One region of the Streptomyces sp. NPDC091412 genome, then DNA from elsewhere that is predicted to be linked to it. Evidence: predicted binding sites of a transcription regulator. Region 1 holds the regulator's gene; each other region holds the start of a gene.
What was found. Region 1 encodes HspR, which represses chaperone genes until heat shock. Its sites were predicted from a motif close to TTGAGNNNNNNNNNCTCAA; they were not measured.
Positions count from the first base shown of each region.

Region 1 (6,781 bases):
CTGCCTGGTCGCCGCGGCCGGCGGCTGGACGGGCACCGCCCCGCTGGGCGACGGGGTGGGCAGGCTGCTCGCCGCGGGCGCGGCCGTCGCCGTGCTCGGGACCGCCGCGGACGTATGGCGGCTGAAGACGCCGTTCCTGCTCGTCGGCACGGCCCTCGCGGCAGCCTGCGTGGTGCCGTACGACGAGATCGGGCCGGTGGCCGGGATCGCCGCCGTGGCCTGGATCGCCTGTGTGGCCGCCGCCTTCCGTGGACTCGACCACTCGGACGGTCTCGCGGGCACGGTGGGAGTGCTCACCGCGTTCGGGGTGGGCGCGTGCGCGGCGGCCGAGGTGATGGACGACCTCGCGGTGCTGCTGAGCGTGCTGGCCGCCGCCCTCACCGGCTTCCTGATGCACAACTGGCATCCGGCGCGGGTCGCGTTCGGGTCCGGCGGCTCGCTGTTCACCGGCTTCGTGCTCGCCTCCGCGGCCCTCCTCACCCGTACCGGGTACGACACGGGCTCCACCGTGGCGGTGCTGTTCGCGCTCACCGCCACGGCGAGCGCCGACGCCGTGCTGGTCCTCGTGTCGCGGAAGCTGGCCGGGCGTCCCCTGCTGCGCCGCGCCCCCGACCACTTCGCGCACCGGTTGCGCCGGCTGGGGCCGACTCCGCCCGGCGCGACCGTCCTGCTCGGTCTCGCCACCTTCGCCGCGGTGCTGGTCGGGGTGCTGGCGCACACGGGCTGGGCGAAGCCGACGGCCGTACTGTGGGTGGCCGGGGCGGCCCTGGCGGTCGTCCTCGGGCTGCTGCGGGTGCCGGCGTACGCGCCGCGGCGGCACACCGAACTCAACGGCACCCGCGCACAGAGCCCGGGTTCCGGTACGCGCACGCAGTCCCGGCTTCCGGGCACCCGGGGGCAGACCCGGGTGCCCGGAACCCGCGGGCGGCCCGAGGAGCGGACTGCCCGGGGTCTTCTCGTCGCCGGCGGCGCCACGCGCGCGCGTGCCGACGTGTCCGGTTCCGGGGCGCCGCCACGCGTGCGCGGGGACGCCTCCGGCGTCCGTTCCCGCGCCGAGCCCTTCCGGGCCTTCCGTGTCCTGAGGCAGTCCGGCGCGGGGGCTCCGGGAGCACCGCGCGGCAGGGCTCCGTACGACGCGGAGACGGGCGCACCCGGCGTTCAGGTCCCTCGTCGTCAACTTGAATATCCGCCTCCTCCGCCCCGGCAATCCACATCGCCGCAGGTCAGAGCGCCCTTGCGCATAAGGGATGGATAAGACTTGAGTCGAGGCGGCTCAGGTCTGTTGACCCGGCGGTGAGCCTCGGGCACACTTGAGTCCGTTCCACTCAAGTCAGCTGGAGGAATTCACCATGGCACGTGCGGTCGGCATCGACCTGGGCACGACTAACTCCGTCGTCAGCGTTCTCGAAGGCGGCGAGCCCACCGTCATCACCAACGCCGAGGGTGCCAGGACCACGCCGTCCGTCGTCGCCTTCGCCAAGAACGGCGAGGTGCTGGTCGGTGAGGTGGCCAAGCGTCAGGCCGTCACCAACGTCGACAGGACCATCCGGTCGGTCAAGCGCCACATGGGCACCGACTGGAGGATCAACCTCGACGGCAAGGACTTCAACCCGCAGCAGATCAGCGCCTTCGTGCTGCAGAAGCTGAAGCGGGACGCGGAGGCCTACCTCGGCGAGAAGGTCACGGACGCGGTCATCACCGTCCCGGCGTACTTCAACGACGCCGAGCGCCAGGCCACCAAGGAGGCCGGCGAGATCGCCGGTCTGAACGTGCTGCGCATCGTCAACGAGCCGACGGCCGCCGCCCTGGCGTACGGCCTCGACAAGGACGAGCAGATGATCCTCGTCTTCGACCTCGGTGGCGGTACGTTCGACGTCTCGCTGCTGGAGATCGGCGACGGTGTCGTCGAGGTGAAGGCCACCAACGGAGACAACCACCTCGGTGGTGACGACTGGGACCAGCGCGTCGTCGACTACCTGGTCAAGCAGTTCCAGTCCGGTCACGGCGTGGACCTGTCCAAGGACAAGATGGCCCTGCAGCGTCTGCGCGAGGCGGCGGAGAAGGCCAAGATCGAGCTGTCCTCGTCCACCGAGACCTCGATCAACCTGCCCTACATCACCGCGTCCGCCGAGGGCCCGCTGCACCTGGACGAGAGGCTCACCCGCGCCCAGTTCCAGCAGCTGACGGCCGACCTGCTGGAGCGCTGCAAGACGCCGTTCCACAACGTCATCAAGGACGCCGGCGTCTCCGTCAGCGACATCGACCACGTCGTGCTCGTCGGTGGTTCCACCCGTATGCCCGCGGTCGCCGAGCTCGTCAAGGAGCTGACCGGCGGCAAGGAGGCCAACAAGGGCGTGAACCCGGACGAGGTCGTCGCCATCGGCGCCTCGCTCCAGGCCGGTGTCCTCAAGGGTGAGGTCAAGGACGTCCTGCTGCTCGACGTCACCCCGCTGTCCCTCGGCATCGAGACCAAGGGCGGCATCATGACCAAGCTGATCGAGCGCAACACCACGATCCCGACCAAGCGCTCGGAGATCTTCACCACGGCCGAGGACAACCAGCCGTCGGTGCAGATCCAGGTCTACCAGGGCGAGCGCGAGATCGCCGCGTACAACAAGAAGCTCGGCATGTTCGAGCTGACCGGTCTGCCGCCGGCGCCGCGTGGCGTCCCGCAGATCGAGGTGTCCTTCGACATCGACGCCAACGGCATCATGCACGTCACGGCGAAGGACCTCGGCACCGGCAAGGAGCAGAAGATGACCGTCACCGGCGGCTCCTCGCTCCCGAAGGACGAGGTCGACCGCATGCGCGAGGAGGCCGAGCGCTACGCGGAGGAGGACCACAAGCGTCGCGAGGCCGCCGAGACCCGCAACCAGGGCGAGCAGCTCGTCTACCAGACCGAGAAGTTCCTCAAGGACAACGAGGACAAGGTCCCCGGCGAGATCAAGACCGAGGTGGAGTCCGCCATCGCCGAGCTGAAGGAACAGCTCAAGGGCGAGGACACCGCTGAGATCCGCACCGCCACGGAGAAGGTCGCCGCCGTCTCCCAGAAGCTCGGCCAGGCCATGTACGCCGACGCCCAGGCCGCGCAGGCCGCGGGCGGTGCCGGTGACGCCGGTGCGGGCCAGGCCAAGGCCGACGACGACGTCGTGGACGCCGAGATCGTCGACGACGAGCGCAAGGACGGTGCGGCGTGACGGAGGAGACTCCCGGCTTCGAGGAACACCAGCCGCAGCCTCCGCCGCCGTCCGACGCCGCCTCCGGCACCTCCGATGACGCCGCGCAGGCCGCCGCCCAGGACAAGGGCGCGGCCCCGGCCGGTGAAGCGGACCAGTCGGCCGCGCTGACGGCCCAGCTGGACCAGGTGCGCACGGCGCTCGGCGAGCGCACGGCGGACCTGCAACGGCTCCAGGCCGAGTACCAGAACTACCGGCGCCGGGTCGAGCGCGACCGGATCGCGGTACGGGAGGTCGCTGTCGCGAACATCCTGTCCGAGCTCCTGCCCGTGCTCGACGACATCGGCCGCGCGCGGGACCACAGCGAACTGGTGGGCGGTTTCAAGTCCGTCGCCGAGTCGCTGGAGACCGTGGTGGCGAAGCTCGGGCTCCAGCAGTTCGGCAAGGAGGGCGAGCCCTTCGACCCGACGATCCACGAGGCCCTGATGCACTCGTACGCGCCGGACGTCACCGAGACGACGTGCGTGGCGATTCTGCAGCCCGGGTATCGGATCGGCGAGCGCACCATCCGCCCCGCGCGGGTGGCGGTGGCCGAGCCCCAGCCCGGCGCGCAGACGGTCAAGCCGGCCGAGGAGTCCGGCACGGCCCAGGCCGCCGAGCAGGGCGAGGACAAGGAGAACGGTGGCCCGGAGGAGGGCTGACGTAATAACGGACGACGCACGAGAGGAGGGACGTCGGGGATGAGCACCAAGGACTTCATCGAGAAGGACTACTACAAGGTCCTCGGCGTCCCCAAGGACGCCACCGAGGCCGAGATCAAGAAGGCGTACCGGAAGCTCGCCCGCGAGTTCCACCCGGACGCCAACAAGGGCAACGCCAAGGCCGAGGAGCGCTTCAAGGAGATCTCCGAGGCGAACGACGTGCTCGGCGACGCCAAGAAGCGCAAGGAGTACGACGAGGCCCGCACCCTGTTCGGCAACGGCGGCTTCCGCCCCGGACCGGGCGCCGGCGGCGGCTCCTTCAACTTCGACCTGGGCGACCTCTTCGGAGGCGCCCAGGGTGGCGGCGGCGGGAGCGGCGGCTTCGGCGGCGGAATCGGTGACGTCTTCGGGGGCCTGTTCAACCGGGGCGGCACGGGCACCACGCGTGCCCAGCCCAGGCGCGGCCAGGACATCGAGTCCGAGGTCACGCTGAGTTTCACGGAGGCCATCGAGGGCGCGACGGTGCCGTTGCGCATGTCCAGCCAGCAGCCGTGCAAGGCCTGTTCGGGCACCGGCGACAAGAACGGCACACCGCGGGTGTGCCCGACCTGCGTCGGCACCGGACAGGTGGCGCGCGGCTCGGGCGGCGGATTCTCGCTGACGGACCCGTGCCCGGACTGCAAGGGCCGCGGGCTCATCGCGGAGAACCCCTGTGAGGTCTGCATGGGTTCCGGGCGGGCCAAGTCGTCCCGGACGATGCAGGTCCGCATCCCGGCCGGGGTCAGCGACGGCCAGCGCATCCGGCTGCGCGGCAAGGGCGCCCCGGGCGAGCGCGGCGGACCCGCCGGCGACCTGTACGTGGTGGTGCACGTCGGGGAGCACCCGGTCTTCGGCCGCCGGGGCGACAACCTCACTGTCACCGTGCCGGTCACGTTCGCCGAGGCGGCCCTGGGCGGCGAGGTCCGCGTGCCCACCCTGGGCGGTCCTTCGGTGACGCTGAAACTGCCCCCGGGTACACCGAACGGACGTACGATGCGGGCCCGCGGCAAGGGCGCGGTCCGCAAGGACGGCAGCCACGGCGACCTCCTGGTCACCGTGGAGGTGAGTGTCCCGAAGGACCTGTCGGGGAAGGCTCGTGACGCGCTTCAGGCGTATCGCGAGGCCACCGCGGGCGAGGACCCGCGGGCCGAGCTGTTCGAGGCCGCGAAGGGAGCATGAGTGAGATGGACGGCCGCCGTCGCAACCCGTACGAACTGACGGAAGACACACCGGTGTACGTCATCTCGGTGGCCGCCCAGCTGTCCGGACTGCACCCGCAGACACTCCGCCAGTACGACCGGCTGGGCCTGGTGTCCCCCGACCGCACCGCCGGCCGAGGGCGCCGTTACTCGGCCCGTGACATCGAACTGCTCCGCCAGGTGCAGCAGTTGTCGCAGGACGAGGGCATCAACCTGGCCGGCATCAAGCGCATCATCGAACTGGAGAACCAGGTCTCGGCGCTCCAGTCCCGGATCGCGGAGCTCCAGGCGGCGCTGGACGGCGCCGCGGCGGCGATGCGGCAGCGCGAGGCCGCCGTCCACGCCTCCTACCGCCGGGACCTGGTCCCCTACCAGGAGGTCCAGCAGACCAGCGCGCTGGTGGTGTGGCGGCCCAAGCGGCAGCAGCCGGACTGACCCGCACCCAGCCGCGGGCGACACACGACACCACTCGGGCACGAGCGACGACGAGGGGCCGGGAGGCCGTACAGCCTCCCGGCCCCTCGTCGTGCCGCCGGCGGCCCCGGCTCAGGTGAACGCGTGGGTGCCCACCGGCGCCGACTCGGTCCCGTCCGGGTGGACGACGGTGGCCCGGTGTCCTGCACGGCGACCGCGACCGCGAACGGCCCGCCGGAGCCGAAGTTCCGGGTCACCGTCCGGCGCACGCCGAACGTGTCCTTCGGCAGGCCCTCGGCGGGCGCGCCGGTGCCCCCGTTCTCGTTGACCGCGCTGTCGCAGTCCGTCTTCTTCGGATTGCCGGAAAACGTGGTGTTCGCACAGAACTGCCGCTTGTGGACGGGCGAGACGCAGTTCGCGGTCGCCGGGAGCAGCCCGCATGCGGCGGTGAGCACGGGGGTCGTGGCCGTGGTGCGGCCGGCTGGCGTCATTCGGCCCTCTGGTCGTGACGGGAACGCCGGAGCGGGGCTCCCGTGATCATGACTCGCGTGGCGGGGAGTTGGTTGTACGGATCCCGGTCCGGCGGTGGGCGGTCGTCGAGTGGCGGGCCCGTAAAGGGCGTTTGGAGGCGATTCCGCAAGACTCCGCAAGGTCTTCACAGGCACAGCGGAGCGTTGCGTTGTCATCTCGTTAAGTGGTTCCGCTTGACGCCGGTGGTCGCCTCCGCGTTGGCTTTTCAGTCACCTGGGTTGCAATGCTGCACCCTCGTCCGGAAGGCACCAGAAGTGAGCACCTCGATGCGTCGTATCGCCATAGCCGTGGCCGCGCCCACGCTGACCTTCTCGCTCGCCGCCTGCGGGGCCCTCGGCGGGTCGGGGAGCAGCAGCGCCGCGAGCCCGACCAAGGGCAACGACCTGACGGTGGGTCTGCTGCTGCCGGAGACGGCCAACACCCGGTACGAGAAGTTCGACTACCCCATCATCAAGGAGAAGGTCGCCGCCCTGACCCGGAATCAGGGCAAGGTCGAGTACGCCAACGCGGACGCGGACGCGGGCCGGCAGGCCGGCCAGATGCAGCGAATGATCGACAACAAGGTCGACGTCATCCTGCTCGACGCCGTCGACTCGCACGCCATCGCCGACATGGTGCAGAAGGCCAAGGACGCGGACATCCCGGTCATCGCCTACGACCGGCTCTCCGAGGGCCCGATCGACGCGTACATCTCCTTCGACAACGAACTGGTGGGCGAGGT
Region 1 covers NZ_JBIVTV010000027.1:48,157-54,937, reverse strand. The annotation lists gene ACIQMV_RS35890 (undecaprenyl/decaprenyl-phosphate alpha-N-acetylglucosaminyl 1-phosphate transferase) at 1-1,255, shown strand, start outside; gene dnaK (molecular chaperone DnaK) at 1,350-3,197, shown strand; gene grpE (nucleotide exchange factor GrpE) at 3,194-3,877, shown strand; gene dnaJ (molecular chaperone DnaJ) at 3,917-5,095, shown strand; gene ACIQMV_RS35870 (heat shock protein transcriptional repressor HspR) at 5,101-5,550, shown strand; gene ACIQMV_RS35865 (hypothetical protein) at 5,710-6,066, shown strand; gene ACIQMV_RS35860 (sugar ABC transporter substrate-binding protein) at 6,327-6,781, shown strand, end outside.

Region 2 (6,781 bases), on a different contig from region 1:
TGGGGTCATCCTGCCCCAACGGACCCGTACGGCCACATGAATTAGGGGTGACACCCGTGTGCGAGCGCGCCGCGGGCCGTGATCGTCGGCCGGGGGCGCCAGGGTCGCTGGGGTAGTTGGGGTAGCTGGGGTGGCCGGGAACCTAATAGGTTGCTGAGAATTGTCGCGTGGGTGGCGCCAGTCATGGACAGGGGCGCCCGGGATGCGAAGTGTGGGGCGCGACGGAAGGAGTGCCGCACCGTGGAACGGACCGCGACGGCCGGCCTCTCGGGCCCGCCGGCACCTTCGGGTGGGCCCCTGCCTCCGGACGCCGTGGTGGACGACGGCGCGGACAGGGGCGCGGTCGTGGCCGGCGTTCCGGTGGAGGTGCCGCGGGCGCCGGCCGGGATGCCGCAGCAGCGGGCGCGTGGCACTGTCCCGGGAGGCGTGCGCGCGGAACCGGCGCGCCCGGCGCGGCCTGCCGCGGGACTCCGGGGGCTGCGCGGTCCGCGCCCCTGGCGGCTGCTGCCCACCCCCGCAGGCACCCCCTTCACCTTCGGGTACGCGGCCCTGCTCGCCGTCACCTCGCTCGTCGCCCGGTACGCCGATCCCGCGGTGGTGGACGCCCTGCGCCAGAGCTCCAGCACGGATGTCGCCCACCTGGTGCGGGCGCCCCTGCTGGTGCTGCCGGCCAGCGCGCTGTGGATCGCGGGCGGCATCGTGTCGGCGTACTCCCTGTGCTTCCTGCTGGTGCTCACCGCGCTGGAACGCCGGATAGGCGGTCTGCGCACCGCCGGTGTGTTCCTGTTCGGGCACGTGCTGGCCACCCTCGCCACCGAGGTCCCCATCGGGCTCGCGGTGCTCACGGGCCGTCTGCCGGACAGTGCGGCGCACCGCCTCGACTACGGCATCAGCTTCGGTGTCGCGGCCAGTCTCGGCGCCCTGGCCGGCCTGCTCACGCCCTGGCTGCGCTGGCCCCTGCTCACCGTGTTCGTGGGCATGCTGGTCCAGGACCTGGCCGCGTTCGACGATCCGATGACGAGCTGCGGCCATCTGATCGCGGTGGGGCTCGGTGTGGCGACGTGGCCGGTGATGCGGCGCTGGCGGCGGGCGCGCCTCGCGGAGGCGGGTGCCGCGCCCGGGACGGGCTGAGCCTCTTACGGCTCCCTGCCCCCCGTCCCTCCCTGTTCCTCCCTGTCCCACTCCTCCTTCTCCCTTCTCCGCCTTCTCCCTCCCATCTCTCTCCTCTCCATCTCTCTCCTCTCTCCTTTCTTTCTTCTTCCTTTCTCCTTGTGTGCTGGTTGTGGATGTCCGATCGCTCAGAGCGAACAGATGACAGGGAACAATCCACCGGCGTCGTGCATTGAGTCGGCATAGCTCAACTTGACTGCCGAAGGGGAGATCATGGCTGCTGAGTCCACTGCCTTCACACCGCTCACCCTGCCCGTGTTGCCACTCGACGACGAGGTCGTGCTGCCCGGAATGGTGGTTCCGCTGGACCTGAGCGACGCCGAGGTACGGGCCGCGGTGGAGGCCGCGCAGGCCGCCGCGCGGGACGAGCCCGGCAAGCCCAGGGTGCTGTTGGTGCCGAGGGTCGAGGGGACGTACGCCAGAACCGGTGTGCTGGGCACGGTCGAGCAGGTGGGCCGGCTGGCCGACGGTGATCCGGGCGCGCTCATCCGTGGCCGCGGTCGTGTGCGGATCGGTGCCGGGACCACCGGTCCTGGCGCGGCGCTGTGGGTCGAGGGGACCCGGATCGAGGAGAACCTGCCCGAACCTCTGCCCGGCCAGGTCGCCGAGCTGGTGAAGGAGTACAAGGCGCTCGCCACGGCCTGGCTGCGCAAGCGCGGCGCCTGGCAGGTGGTCGACCGCGTGCAGGCCATCGACGACGTCTCCGCGCTCGCCGACAACTCCGGCTACTCGCCCTTCCTGACCACCGAGCAGAAGGTCGAGCTGCTGGAGACCGCCGACCCGGTGGCCCGGCTCAAGCTCGCCACGCAGCAGTTGCGCGACCACCTCGCCGAGCAGGACGTGGCGGAGTCCATCGCCAAGGACGTCCAGGAGGGCGTCGACAAGCAGCAGCGCGAATTCCTGCTGCGGCGCCAGCTGGAGGCCGTCCGCAAGGAGCTGCGCGAGCTGAACGGCGAGAGCGACGGCGAGGAGTCCGACGACTACCGCGCCCGCGTCGAGGCCGCCGACCTGCCCGAGAAGGTCCGGGAGGCCGCGCTCAAGGAGGTCGACAAGCTGGAGCGCGCCTCCGACGCCTCTCCCGAGGGCTCCTGGATCCGCACCTGGCTCGACACGATCCTCGAGATGCCGTGGAACGAGCGAACCGATGACAGTGCTTCCGCCTACGACATCCAGGGCGCCAAGGCGGTCCTGGACGCCGAGCACGCGGGCCTGGAGGACGTGAAGGAGCGGATCACCGAGTACCTGGCGGTGCGCAAGAGGCGCGGCGACCGGGGCCTGGGTGTGATCGGCGGGCGGCGCGGCGGTGCCGTGCTCGCGCTCGTCGGGCCGCCCGGTGTGGGAAAGACCAGCCTCGGCGAGTCCGTGGCCCACGCGATGGGACGGAAGTTCGTGCGCGTCGCCCTGGGCGGCGTCCGCGACGAGGCCGAGATCCGCGGCCACCGGCGTACGTACGTCGGTGCGCTGCCGGGGCGGATCGTGCGCGCCGTCAAGGAGGCCGGGTCGATGAACCCGGTGGTCCTGCTGGACGAGATCGACAAGGTGGGCTCCGACTTCCGCGGCGACCCGGCCGCGGCCCTGCTCGAAGTCCTGGACCCGGCGCAGAACCACACGTTCCGGGACCACTACCTGGAGGTGGAGCTGGACCTGTCCGACGTCGTCTTCCTGGCCACGGCCAACGTCCTGGAGGCGATCCCGGAGGCGCTGGCCGACCGCATGGAGATCGTGCGCCTGGACGGCTACACCGAGGACGAGAAGGTCGTCATCGCGCGCGACCACCTGCTTCCGCGCCAGCTGGAGCGGGCCGGCCTGCGCGGCGACGAGGTGACGATCGAGGAGGGGGCGCTGCGCAGGCTCGCCGGCGAGTACACGCGCGAGGCGGGCGTGCGCACCCTGGAGCGGTCCCTCGCACGGCTGCTGCGCAAGATCGCGGCGCAGCACGAACTGGCGGAGCGGGAGCTGCCGTTCACCGTCACGGACGGTGAACTGCGGGGGCTGATCGGCCGCCCGCACCACGTTCCGGAGTCCGCCCAGGACCCGGCCGAGCGGCGTACGTCCGTGCCGGGCGTGGCGACGGGCCTCGCGGTCACCGGGGCCGGCGGCGACGTCCTCTTCGTCGAGGCGTCCCTGGCGGACCCGGAGACGGGCGCGGCCGGGCTGACCCTGACCGGTCAGCTGGGCGATGTGATGAAGGAGTCCGCGCAGATCGCGCTGAGCTTCCTGCGCAGCCACGGCGCCGAACTGGAACTGCCCGTGGGTGACCTGAAGGACCGGGGTGTGCACATCCACTTCCCGGCGGGCGCGGTGCCGAAGGACGGTCCGAGCGCGGGCATCACGATGACGACCGCGCTCGCCTCGCTGCTGTCCGGTCGCCTGGTCCGCACGGACGTGGCGATGACCGGCGAGGTCTCGCTGACCGGGCGTGTCCTGCCCATCGGCGGCGTCAAGCAGAAGCTGCTCGCCGCCCATCGCGCGGGTGTGACGACGGTGGTCATCCCCAAGCGGAACGAGCCCGATCTGGACGACGTCCCGGCGGAGGTGCTGGACAAGCTCGACGTCCACGCCGTCACCGACGTCCGCCAGGTCCTGGAACTGGCCCTCACCCCCGCGACGAACGGTGCGTCACCGGAGGTCCCGGCCGCCGCCTAGCGCTGCCGCGCGGTGAGCGGTGCATCGGGGCGTGGGGGGGGGGGGGGGGGGCCCCCCCCCCCCCCCCCCCCCCCACGCCCGTTCCGCGAGTACGGCCCACCTCGGCCCGCCGGCCGCCCTCGCCTGACGGCAGGCCGTCACGACCGGCGTGGGTGACCCGCCGGCGAGCACGGCGAGTCTCTGGCCGTGTGGCCGTGCCCGGGGTTCCCGGCCGTATGGCCCCTGCGGGTTCTCCGGCTGGACCGTCACGCCCCGGTACTCCTGACCGAAGCGCCGTCCCCTCAAGGGGGGCCGGTCGAGCCCGTGAGCCCCGGGGCGGCGGGGGTTTCGTGTGTTCCGGGGCGCGCCCGGTGCGGGCCGCCGCGTCTGCGCCGGGCGCGCCCCGGGCCCCGGTCGGGGGCGACCCCCTGCCCGCGACCGGGGAGTGGTGGTGGGGCTGGTGCTGTGGCCGGGAAGGTTTGCCGGGAAGCTCGCGGCGTCCGGTGCTGGGGGCACCTCCCACGCCCTTCGGGCAGTGGGGGTGCATCGCAAGGCGGAGCATTGCCCGCGTACGGGATGTACTCGGGTGATGCGACAACGCGGCGTGGGGGTACCCCCGGCCGAAGGCTGGGGGAGTGCCGCGCCGGGCGCCGCGAGCCGGTGAACCTTTCCGGTCACCGCACTAGCCGTTGGCGAGTGCCTGTACGCGGTCGAGTGCGCCGTTGAACTTGTTGTGGTCGCCGACCGTCGGGCCGGACGACGTGTACTGCCACATGGTGTAGTAGCCCCAGCCGGCCGGCAGGGTGCCCGGGTCGGAGGCGTAACGGGCGATCCACAGCGGGTTGTTGGCGGCGAAGCCGCCGTAGTTGCCGGTGCACTCGGTCCACCAGCTCGTGGCCGTGTAGATCACGGCGTCCCGGCCCGTGCGGGCCTTGTAGGTGTTCAGGAAGTCGGCGATCCAGCCGACCATGGCGCTCGCCGTCTTGCCGTAGCAGGAGGCCCCGTACGGGTTCCACTCGATGTCGAGGACGCCCGGCAGGGTCTTGCCGTCGCGGGACCAGCCGCCGCCGTGGTCGACGAAGTAGTTGGCCTGGACGGCGCCGCTGGTGGTGTCCGGGGTGGCGAAGTGGTACGCGCCGCGGATCATGCCGACGTTGTACGAGCCGTTGTACTGCTGGGCGAAGTAGGGATTCGTGTAGTACGTCCCCTCGCTGGCCTTCGTGTACGCCCACTTGACGCCGCTGCTCCACAGCGTGGACCAGGCGACGTTGCCCTGGTAACTGGCCACGTCGACGCCCTCGGTCTGGGTGGCGTCCCCGCCGGCCGGCGTTCCGCCCCGGCCGTCGTGCGGCACGACGCCCATGCCCATGGAGGCGGAGCCGCGCGCGGGCACGGTGGCGGCGGCGGAGGGGAGGGTGAGGAGCAGGGAGAATGCGGCGAGCAGGATTCCCGCGGCGGTGAGTCGCCGTACGCGGGCCGTTCCGGATCTGTGCACGGACATGACGTGCCTCCGAGGCTCGGTGGTGCTCGGTGGGGGGATACGGGCATGTCCCGGTCACGGGCATGTCCCGGTCGCGCTGACGAGCAGGGCCACGCCGGCCCGCGACCGCGGGCGACAGCAGTGGCGTGAGCATGCCGGTAATTGCCTGGCAAAGAAGCTACGCACGTAGACCGGCGCCTGGGAAGGGGGCCCGGAGTCTGCCGATGGTCTACGCCTGCGAAATACTGGCGGAGCTGCGGTGATGGCGCCGACTGGCGGAAACTTTCAGGAACGGGAAACCTTCAGGCAGGGGCTGACGTGCACGAAGACGCGAACGGCGGCGGACGTGAGGTCGCGTCCGGCGCGGCACCGAGCGGTGCGGACCGGGAGTTCCTGTCCCTCGAACGGGAACTGACGGTGCTGCTGCGGCGTGCACGGGCCAACCAGGGCGAGATGGCCCGCGAGGTCCACCCCCACCTGGAGCCCGCCGCCTACGGACTGCTGGTCCGCCTGGAGGAGTGCGGCCGCCAGCGCGCCACGGAGCTGGCCGGCTACATCGGCGTCGGCAAGGCGACCATGTCACGCCAGCTGCACGCCCTGGAGGAACTCGGCCTGGTCGCCCGGGAACCGGACCCCGCCGACGGCCGGGCCTGGCTGGTGGCCCTCACCGACGACGGCCGCCGCCGGGTCGGCCAGGTGCGCGAGGCCCGCCGCGCCCGCTACGTCAGCCAGCTCGCCCACTGGGACCGCCGCGAGGTGGCCGAACTAGCCCGGCTGCTGCACGAGTTGAACGAAGTCACGGAGAAGTAGCCGGCCCGCGGCCCCGGCCGCTCACGATTCCACGAACACCACCGTCGCGTCGTCGTGCGTCTTGCTGCGGCGCAGATACGCCCGCTCCTCCTTGTCGGCCGACTCCAGGGCCCGCACCCGGCCCACGAGCGAGCCCGCCCCCTCCTCGCGCACGAGACCGAGGCACCGCGCCCAGTCGCCCGCGTGGAACTTCTCCACCCACCGCGCGGCGCCGTCCGTCAGCGCGGCCAGCGCGCGGACCTCGGCGCGCGGCACGCCGCCCGTCACGGCACGGGCGGCCACCGAGGGATCCGCCGCCGCGGTGAAGAAGCCGCCCTCCTTGTTGCGCACGACGGCGTCGATGAGCGCGTCCGTGGCGAGCGAGGCCCGGGGCAGCCGGGCCAGCCGGTCGTCCAGGACCGGGGTGACCGAGCCGTCGGGGGACTCCAGCAGCAGGACCGAGTCGGACAGCACCAGGTACTCGACCGTCTCCGCCGACCAGCGGGCCAGGACGACGGTCGCCTGAGGTGTACGCGGGTGAGAAAGGTCACAGGTCGGAGCGTGTGACTCGGCGGTACGGAGGATCGCGCGCGAAAGAATCTCCGGCAGCGTCAGATCTAGGCAGGAAACCGTCAGTTCGGTCAGTGCGCCGCCCAGCCGGGCGGTGAACCAGGAGACCGAATGCGAACACCCCGTGCCGGTCCGCGGTGGTGTCAC
Region 2 covers NZ_JBIVTV010000002.1:494,489-501,269, forward strand. The annotation lists gene ACIQMV_RS06385 (spermidine synthase) at 1-1, opposite strand, end outside; gene ACIQMV_RS06390 (rhomboid-like protein) at 241-1,131, shown strand; gene lon (endopeptidase La) at 1,384-3,816, shown strand; gene ACIQMV_RS06400 (lysozyme) at 4,478-5,296, opposite strand; gene ACIQMV_RS06405 (MarR family winged helix-turn-helix transcriptional regulator) at 5,594-6,085, shown strand; gene ACIQMV_RS06410 (protein phosphatase 2C domain-containing protein) at 6,107-6,781, opposite strand, start outside.
Region 2: lon (endopeptidase La) is a predicted target of HspR. The motif match lies at 1,343-1,361, and genes of this name have one in related genera.

Region 3 (6,781 bases), on a different contig from region 1:
GTCGCCGCGTCGCGGTCGCGGTCGTACAGGTCGTCCAGCGCGTGGAAGGTGACCTCGCTGGTCCACAGGCCCATCGCGTGCACGGCCACGGTCTCCTCGGTGAGGGTGAGGTCCGCGGCCAGCCCGAGTGCGTGCCGGTGCCCCTCGCGCGTGACGGTGTCGACGTACTGCACGGCCCCGGTGCCCAGGGGGTGCGGCTCGCGGCCCGGCGGCACGGTCAGTTCGAGGACGATCCAGTACGTCTCCCCGAACGCGAGGTCGGGCGCGAAGATGCGGATGCCGGTCTCCTCGGCGATGAGGTCCGGGAGGGCCTCGGCGCCGTAGTCCTGCCGTGCGCGCTCGGCCGCCTGGGCCGCCTCCCGCAGCACCGCCGCCCGGGCGCGCGGGTCGGTGATCAGGTCGTGGCCGTACAGATGGCGGATCTCCACGTCCGGGGCGATGTCGAGGCGGAGCTGGATGTCGATGGCGGCCAGATGGTCGCGTCGCTTCAGGTCGGCGAGCAGGTCCGCGCCCACCTGCTCCGGACGGGTGACGAACGTCGCGTGACCGCCGGCCAGCCCGGCCAGCGCCGCCAGTTCGGGCATCCGGGCGTCGGAGCCGAAGCCGAAGCACGACACGGTGAGGTCGCCGCGGAGCTTGGCCGCGATGTTCGTGCGGATCCGGACCCAGTCCCGTTCGCCGGAGGTCGGGCCGCCGTCGGAGAAGAGGTACAGGCAGTTGACCGTGCGCCCGCCGAGGGCGTTCCGGCCGATCTCGTCGATGCCGTACTGCACACCGAGGTTGATGTCCGTGCCGCCGCCGGCTCTCAGCCCGGCCACCACCTGGGCGAAGCGCTCGCGCGGCAGCTCCCGCTTGGCGGTGGCGGGCAGCACCGTGCGGACGTGGTGCTCGAAGGTGATGACGCCCAGGCAGTCCGTCGGCCGCAGTCGGTCGTAGAGGGTCTGCAGGGCCGCCTTGACGCAGTCGAGCTTCTCGCCGTGCATCGAGCCGCTGGTGTCCACCACGAAGACGAAGTTCACCGGAAGCGGCTCGGCGGGGGCGTCCTCCGGGGGTGCCTCGCCCGCCTTGAGGGTGATCTCCAGGAAGTGGGTCGTCGCCTCGTCGGCCCTGAACTCGCCCTGCGCGGCCGCCAGCCCGTGGCTGACGCCGACGGCCCGGCCGGGCGGGGGACCGGGCACCTGCTCGGTGCGGGCCGCCACGAAGTCGTCGAACCGGATCTGCTCCTGCCCGATGATCAGGCCCTGCTCGATGAGATCCCGCACGCCGAGGGGGGAACGGGTGCCGAAGGCGCTGTTGCGGCGGATGAAGAGTCCGTCGTGGGGGAGGGGCCGGCCGGTGCGGCGGAACAGGGGCGGGCGACGGCCGGCCGGCTGGGCGTCATGGCTGATGGTGCGCCGTTGCGCGGCGGTACCGAGAAAATCGGCCGCCGCCGATTCGGGGCCCGTCTGGAAGGGGCCGGGATGGTGGACGAACGTGTGGTCCTCGCCGGACGGCGGTGGCCCGGTGGGCTCGCGGGAGCCCGGCGGAGGTTGCGCGGCGTGCTGCCCGGGTGCTCGGATCTCCCTGTCGAGGGAGGCGGGGAAGAGCCGGTCGGCCTCGTCCGCGTCCGGAGGCGGAGCGCTCAGACGGCCGAGGTAGGTGCTGCCGAGTTCCCGGTAGGACGCCGCCCCCGACCGCCGCAGGGAGAACCGCCCGTCGAGCGGGGCGAACGCCGACCGGATCTCGCGACCCGCCCGCAGCCATCCCCACAACAGGGCGTCCGGGCCGTCCGGGGCGGGCGGGACGATCCCGGGGTGCACGACCGCCGTCAGTGTCAGGTTCCGGAGCACGGCCCTGTGCAGCTCCACCGCCCAGTCCTCGGCGCTCTCCCCGAGCACCGGCCCGGCCGGCAGTCCGATGCGGGCCGCGAAGTCCCGGCACAGCGGCGCACGCTCGGCCTGTACCGCCCGCCCGGCCGCGGCCGGAGCCCCCTCCCGTGGCAGCTCCACCACCAGCAGCGCCAGCCGGTCCTCGTCGTCCGGGCCCATGGGCCCCGGCGCGGCCGGGCCGCCCGGAAGCGGGGCACCCGGTGGGAGCGACGACTCCTCCGAGGACGACGTCCCCGCCGCCGACGAGGCACCCTCCACGCGAGAGGCCCCGTCGGGGCGCAACGAGCCTTCCGGTAAAGAGGCCTCCGCCGCCGTGGCCGGTTCGCACAGCCGAAGTCCTGCTCCACAGCGCAGGAGTTGCCACAGCGCGCCGCCCGGCCGGGGGCGCGCGTCGCGCGGGATACGACCGCCGGGGTGGATCAGGAGCACCGCGTCCGGGTGCCGGGCGAGGAGCGCGTCGGCCTCCTCCGCCGAGCGGGTCGGCGGAGAAACCGGGAGCAGGTCCGCCTCGGCCGCGGCGGTCAGCGCCTCCCTCAGCGCCTCCTCCGGTTCGTGGTACGGCCCATACGACCCACCGCCGGCGCCCCCACCGCCGGCGCCCCCACCCTCGGCGTCCCCGCCGGCGGCGGTGGTCCGCGGGAGGAAGAGGACCGCCTTCCGCCGCTCCCCGTGCCTGCTCCGCTCACTCCGCATGGGCATCCTCCGTGGTACGGGTGGGAAGCGGGCACCGCGCCTCGAGCTCCGTGCGGGTGCGCACCCCACCGTCGAACATTCCCTCGGCCCGCAACTGACGCAGCCACGCGTCGAGTTCGCGGCTCAAGCCGGTGCTCTCCACCGACAGCCGCGCGGCCCGGTCACGCCGGTCGGGGTCGCCCGCCAGCAGAAGCAGCTCTATCTTCAGCGCGATGCAGTACGGGTCCCGGCCGTCCAGCTTCAGCGCCTCCTCGACATAGCCGTACGCCACGTCGAGGTTGGACCGGACCAGCGCGATCCTGGCCTTCCAGTACCAGAACACGGACGACTCGCGGTCCAGCCGGGACGCCTCCAGGGCGCGCTCCGCCTGGTCGGCCTCCCCGCTCTCGACGTACCGGCGCACCGTGGTGAGCCTGCGCTCCGCACCGCTGCCGCCGCCGGCTTTCGCGCGGGCGGCCGGGCCGGTGACCACGCGCACCGCGAGGAACAGCACCGCCAGCAGGAACAGCAGCAGCATGCCCACGAGGACCAGGAACTGCCGGACACCCGTGCTTTCGGCGAGGGTGGCGAAGATCCCGAGGATCGCCACGGCGAAGGCCAGCACGACCACGGCCCCGAACAGGGCGGTCGCCTGCGCCGACGTGAGCGTCCGGAACATCCGCCTGCGGATGATGTCGCGCACGAGGTCCCGGTAGAGCAGGTACAGGACACCGAGAGCGACCCCACCAAATCCCGCGATTCCCCCGAGGACTTGGAAGAGTTCGACCATGAAACGGACTGTAGGGCCTACCCCCGCCGTCCGGCAGGCGATTCACACACCTTCTCCGGCAGGTCGCGGCCCGCTCGGTGGTTGTGCGCGGCGCGGATGTGATCGGATGGCGGTTACGGAACCCCGGCAACGGGAACCCTGGCGAAAGGTATGGAACCAACCGTGGCAACCACGCGCACCGCTCACACCGTCTGGGAAGGCAACCTGCTCGAGGGCAACGGCGTCGTCACCTTCGACTCCTCCGGCATCGGCCAGCAGCCGGTGTCCTGGCCGTCGCGCGCCGAGCAGGCGAACGGGAAGACCAGCCCCGAGGAGCTGATCGCAGCCGCCCACTCCAGCTGCTTCTCCATGGCGCTGTCGCACGGCCTCGCCGGCGCCGGCACCCCGCCCACCACCCTGCGGACGAAGGCGGACGTCACCTTCCAGCCGGGCGAGGGCATCACGGGCATTCACCTCAGCGTCGAGGGCTCGGTCCCCGGCATCGACAACGACGCGTTCGTCGCCGCGGCCGAGGAAGCCAAGAAGAACTGCCCGGTCAGCCAGGCCCTGACCGGTACGACGATCACCCTGGACGCGAAGCTCGCCTGAGGCGAGACCCACGTCCGACGGTGCCGCGCCCCTCGTCCCGGGCGCGGCATCGGTGTTCCCGGGTAGAGCGGCAGCCGGCGGGTACGCGGCATTGACAACGGCGCACTCAAGTTTTGTGCTGGAGAGCAGGAGGCGCCCGGAAGGGGACGAAGATGGCACGTGCGGTCGGGATCGATCTCGGGACGACGAACTCGGTGGTGGCCCTGCTGGAAGGCGGCGACCCCACCGTCGTCGCCAACGCCGAGGGCGCGCGCACCACGCCGTCGGTCGTGGCGTTCGCCAAGAACGGCGAGGTACTCGTCGGCGAGGTGGCCAAGCGGCAGGCGGTGACGAACGTGGAGCGCACCGCACGCTCGGTCAAGCGCCACATGGGGGACGCGAACTGGCGCTTCCCGGACCAGGGCTCCGTCGACGGCACCCGCTACCGGGCGCAGGAGCTGTCCGCGCGCGTCCTGCAGAAGCTGAAGCGGGACGCGGAGGCCTACCTCGGCGAGGACGTCACGGACGCGGTGATCACCGTGCCGGCGTACTTCGACGACGCCCAGCGGCAGGCCACGAAGGAGGCCGGGGAGATCGCGGGACTGAAGGTCCTGAGGATCATCAACGAGCCGACGGCCGCCGCGCTCGCCTACGGCCTGGACCGGGGCGAGGAGCAGACCGTGCTCGTCTTCGACCTCGGCGGCGGCACCTTCGACGTCTCCCTGCTGGAGATCGGCGACGGCGTCATCGAGGTCAAGGCCACCAATGGCGACACCCACCTCGGCGGCGACGACTGGGACCAACGGGTCGTCGAGCACCTGGTCAAGCGGTTCAAGGGCCAGTACGGCGTCGACCTCGGCAAGGACAAGATGGCGGTGCAGCGGCTGCGCGAGGCCGCCGAGAAGGCCAAGATCGAGCTGTCGTCGTCCTCCGAGACGACGATCAACCTGCCCTACATCACGGCCTCCGCCGAGGGCCCGCTGCACCTGGACGAGAAGCTGACCCGGGCCCAGTTCCAGGAGCTCACCGCCGATCTGCTGGACCGCTGCCGCAAGCCCTTCCACCAGGCCGTCAAGGACGCGGGCATCAAGCTCCCGGCCGTCGACCACGTGATCCTCGTCGGCGGCTCCACCCGGATGCCGGCCGTGACCGACCTGGTGCGGGAGCTGACCGGCAAGGACCCGCACAAGGGCGTCAACCCCGACGAGGTGGTGGCCGTGGGCGCCGCCCTCCAGGCGGGCGTGATCCGCGGCGACGTCAAGGACGTCCTCCTCCTCGACGTCACCCCGCTGTCCCTCGGCATCGAGACCAAGGGCGGCATCATGACCAAGCTCATCGAGCGCAACACCACGATCCCGACCCGGCGTTCGGAGATCTTCACCACCGCCACCGACAACCAGCCCTCGGTCGGCATCCAGGTCTACCAGGGCGAACGTGAGATCGCCGCGTACAACAAGAAGCTCGGCGTCTTCGACCTCACCGGTCTGCCGCCCGCCCCGCGCGGAGTGCCGCAGATCGAGGTCGCCTTCGACATCGACGCCAACGGGATCATGCACGTCTCGGCCAAGGACCTCGCCACCGGCCGCGAGCAGAAGATGACCGTGACCGGCGGCTCCGCGCTGCCCAAGGACGACATCGACCGCATGATGCGGGAGGCCGAGCAGTACGCCGAGGAGGACCGCAAGCGCCGGGAGACCGCCGAGACCCGCAATCAGGCCGAGCAGCTCGTCTACCAGACGGAGAACTTCCTCCGCGACAACGGCGACCGCGTGCCCGCCGACACCAAATCGGAGGTCGAGGCCGCCGCCGCCGAGGTGAAGGCCCTCCTGGAGCAGCAGGCGGAGACCCCCGCGCTGCGCACGGCCATCGACAAACTGGCCTCCGTCAGCCAGCGGATGGGCCAGGCGATGTACGCCCAGGCCCAGCAGAGCGGCACGGAGAGCACCGGACAGCAGACGGCACCGCCCGACGAGGACACGGTGGTGGACGCGGAGATCGTCGACGACGAACGCGACACCAGGGGCGGAGCCGCTTAGGAATACGGGTCGACGGCGGCGCGGTTCACAGGTTCTCGCGGTACTTCCGCAGCAGCTCGCGGGTCTGCTCGGCCGTGGCGGCGGCGGCCGTCATGCGGTCCAGGACCTCCAGGTGCGCGGAGATCTCCGTGCGGGAGTCCAGGTACAGGGCGCCGGTCAGGTACTCGGTGTAGACCAGGTCGGGCAGCTCCGGCTCGGCGAAGCGGAACAGCGAGAACGGCGCGTACGTCCCCGCGTGCGGTCCCCGCGCGAACTCGGCGACCTGCACCGTCACCCGGTCCCGCTCGGTGTAGTGGAGCAGCTTGTCGAGCTGCTCGCGCATCACCTCGGGGCGGTCGCTCACCGGCCGCCGCAGCACCGTCTCGTCGATGATCACCCACAGGTGCGGCGGATCGGCCCGCTCCAGCAGCTGCTGCCGGGCCATCCGCAGGGACACGTGCCGCTCGACCGCGTCCGGGCTGCGCTGCCCGACCGTCCCCGCCTCCAGCACCGCCCGCGCGTAGCCCTCCGTCTGGAGCAGTCCCGGCACGAAGTGCGGCTCGTAGGAGCGGATCAGCCGGGCGGCGCCCTCCAGGCTCACATACAGGCTGAACCACTCCGGCAGCACGTCGTGGAACCGCTGCCACCAGCCCGGCGCGTTGGCCTCCTCGGCCAGCGCGACGAACGCGGCGGCCGCCTCGTCGCCCACCCCGTAGGCGCTCAGCAGCATCTGCACGTACGGGATCTTCAGGGCGACCTCGGCCGTCTCCATCCGCCGTACCGTCGCGGGGGCCACCCGCAGGACGCGCGCGGCCGCCTCGCGTCCCAGCCCGGCCTTCTCCCGCAGCTCCTGAAGCCGTCTGCCGAGC
Region 3 covers NZ_JBIVTV010000003.1:674,154-680,934, forward strand. The annotation lists gene ACIQMV_RS11070 (VWA domain-containing protein) at 1-2,561, opposite strand, end outside; gene ACIQMV_RS11075 (type IV pilus biogenesis/stability protein PilW) at 2,551-3,330, opposite strand; gene ACIQMV_RS11080 (OsmC family protein) at 3,493-3,918, shown strand; gene dnaK (molecular chaperone DnaK) at 4,071-5,933, shown strand; gene ACIQMV_RS11090 (helix-turn-helix domain-containing protein) at 5,959-6,781, opposite strand, start outside.
Region 3: dnaK (molecular chaperone DnaK) is a predicted target of HspR. The motif match lies at 4,010-4,028, and genes of this name have one in related genera.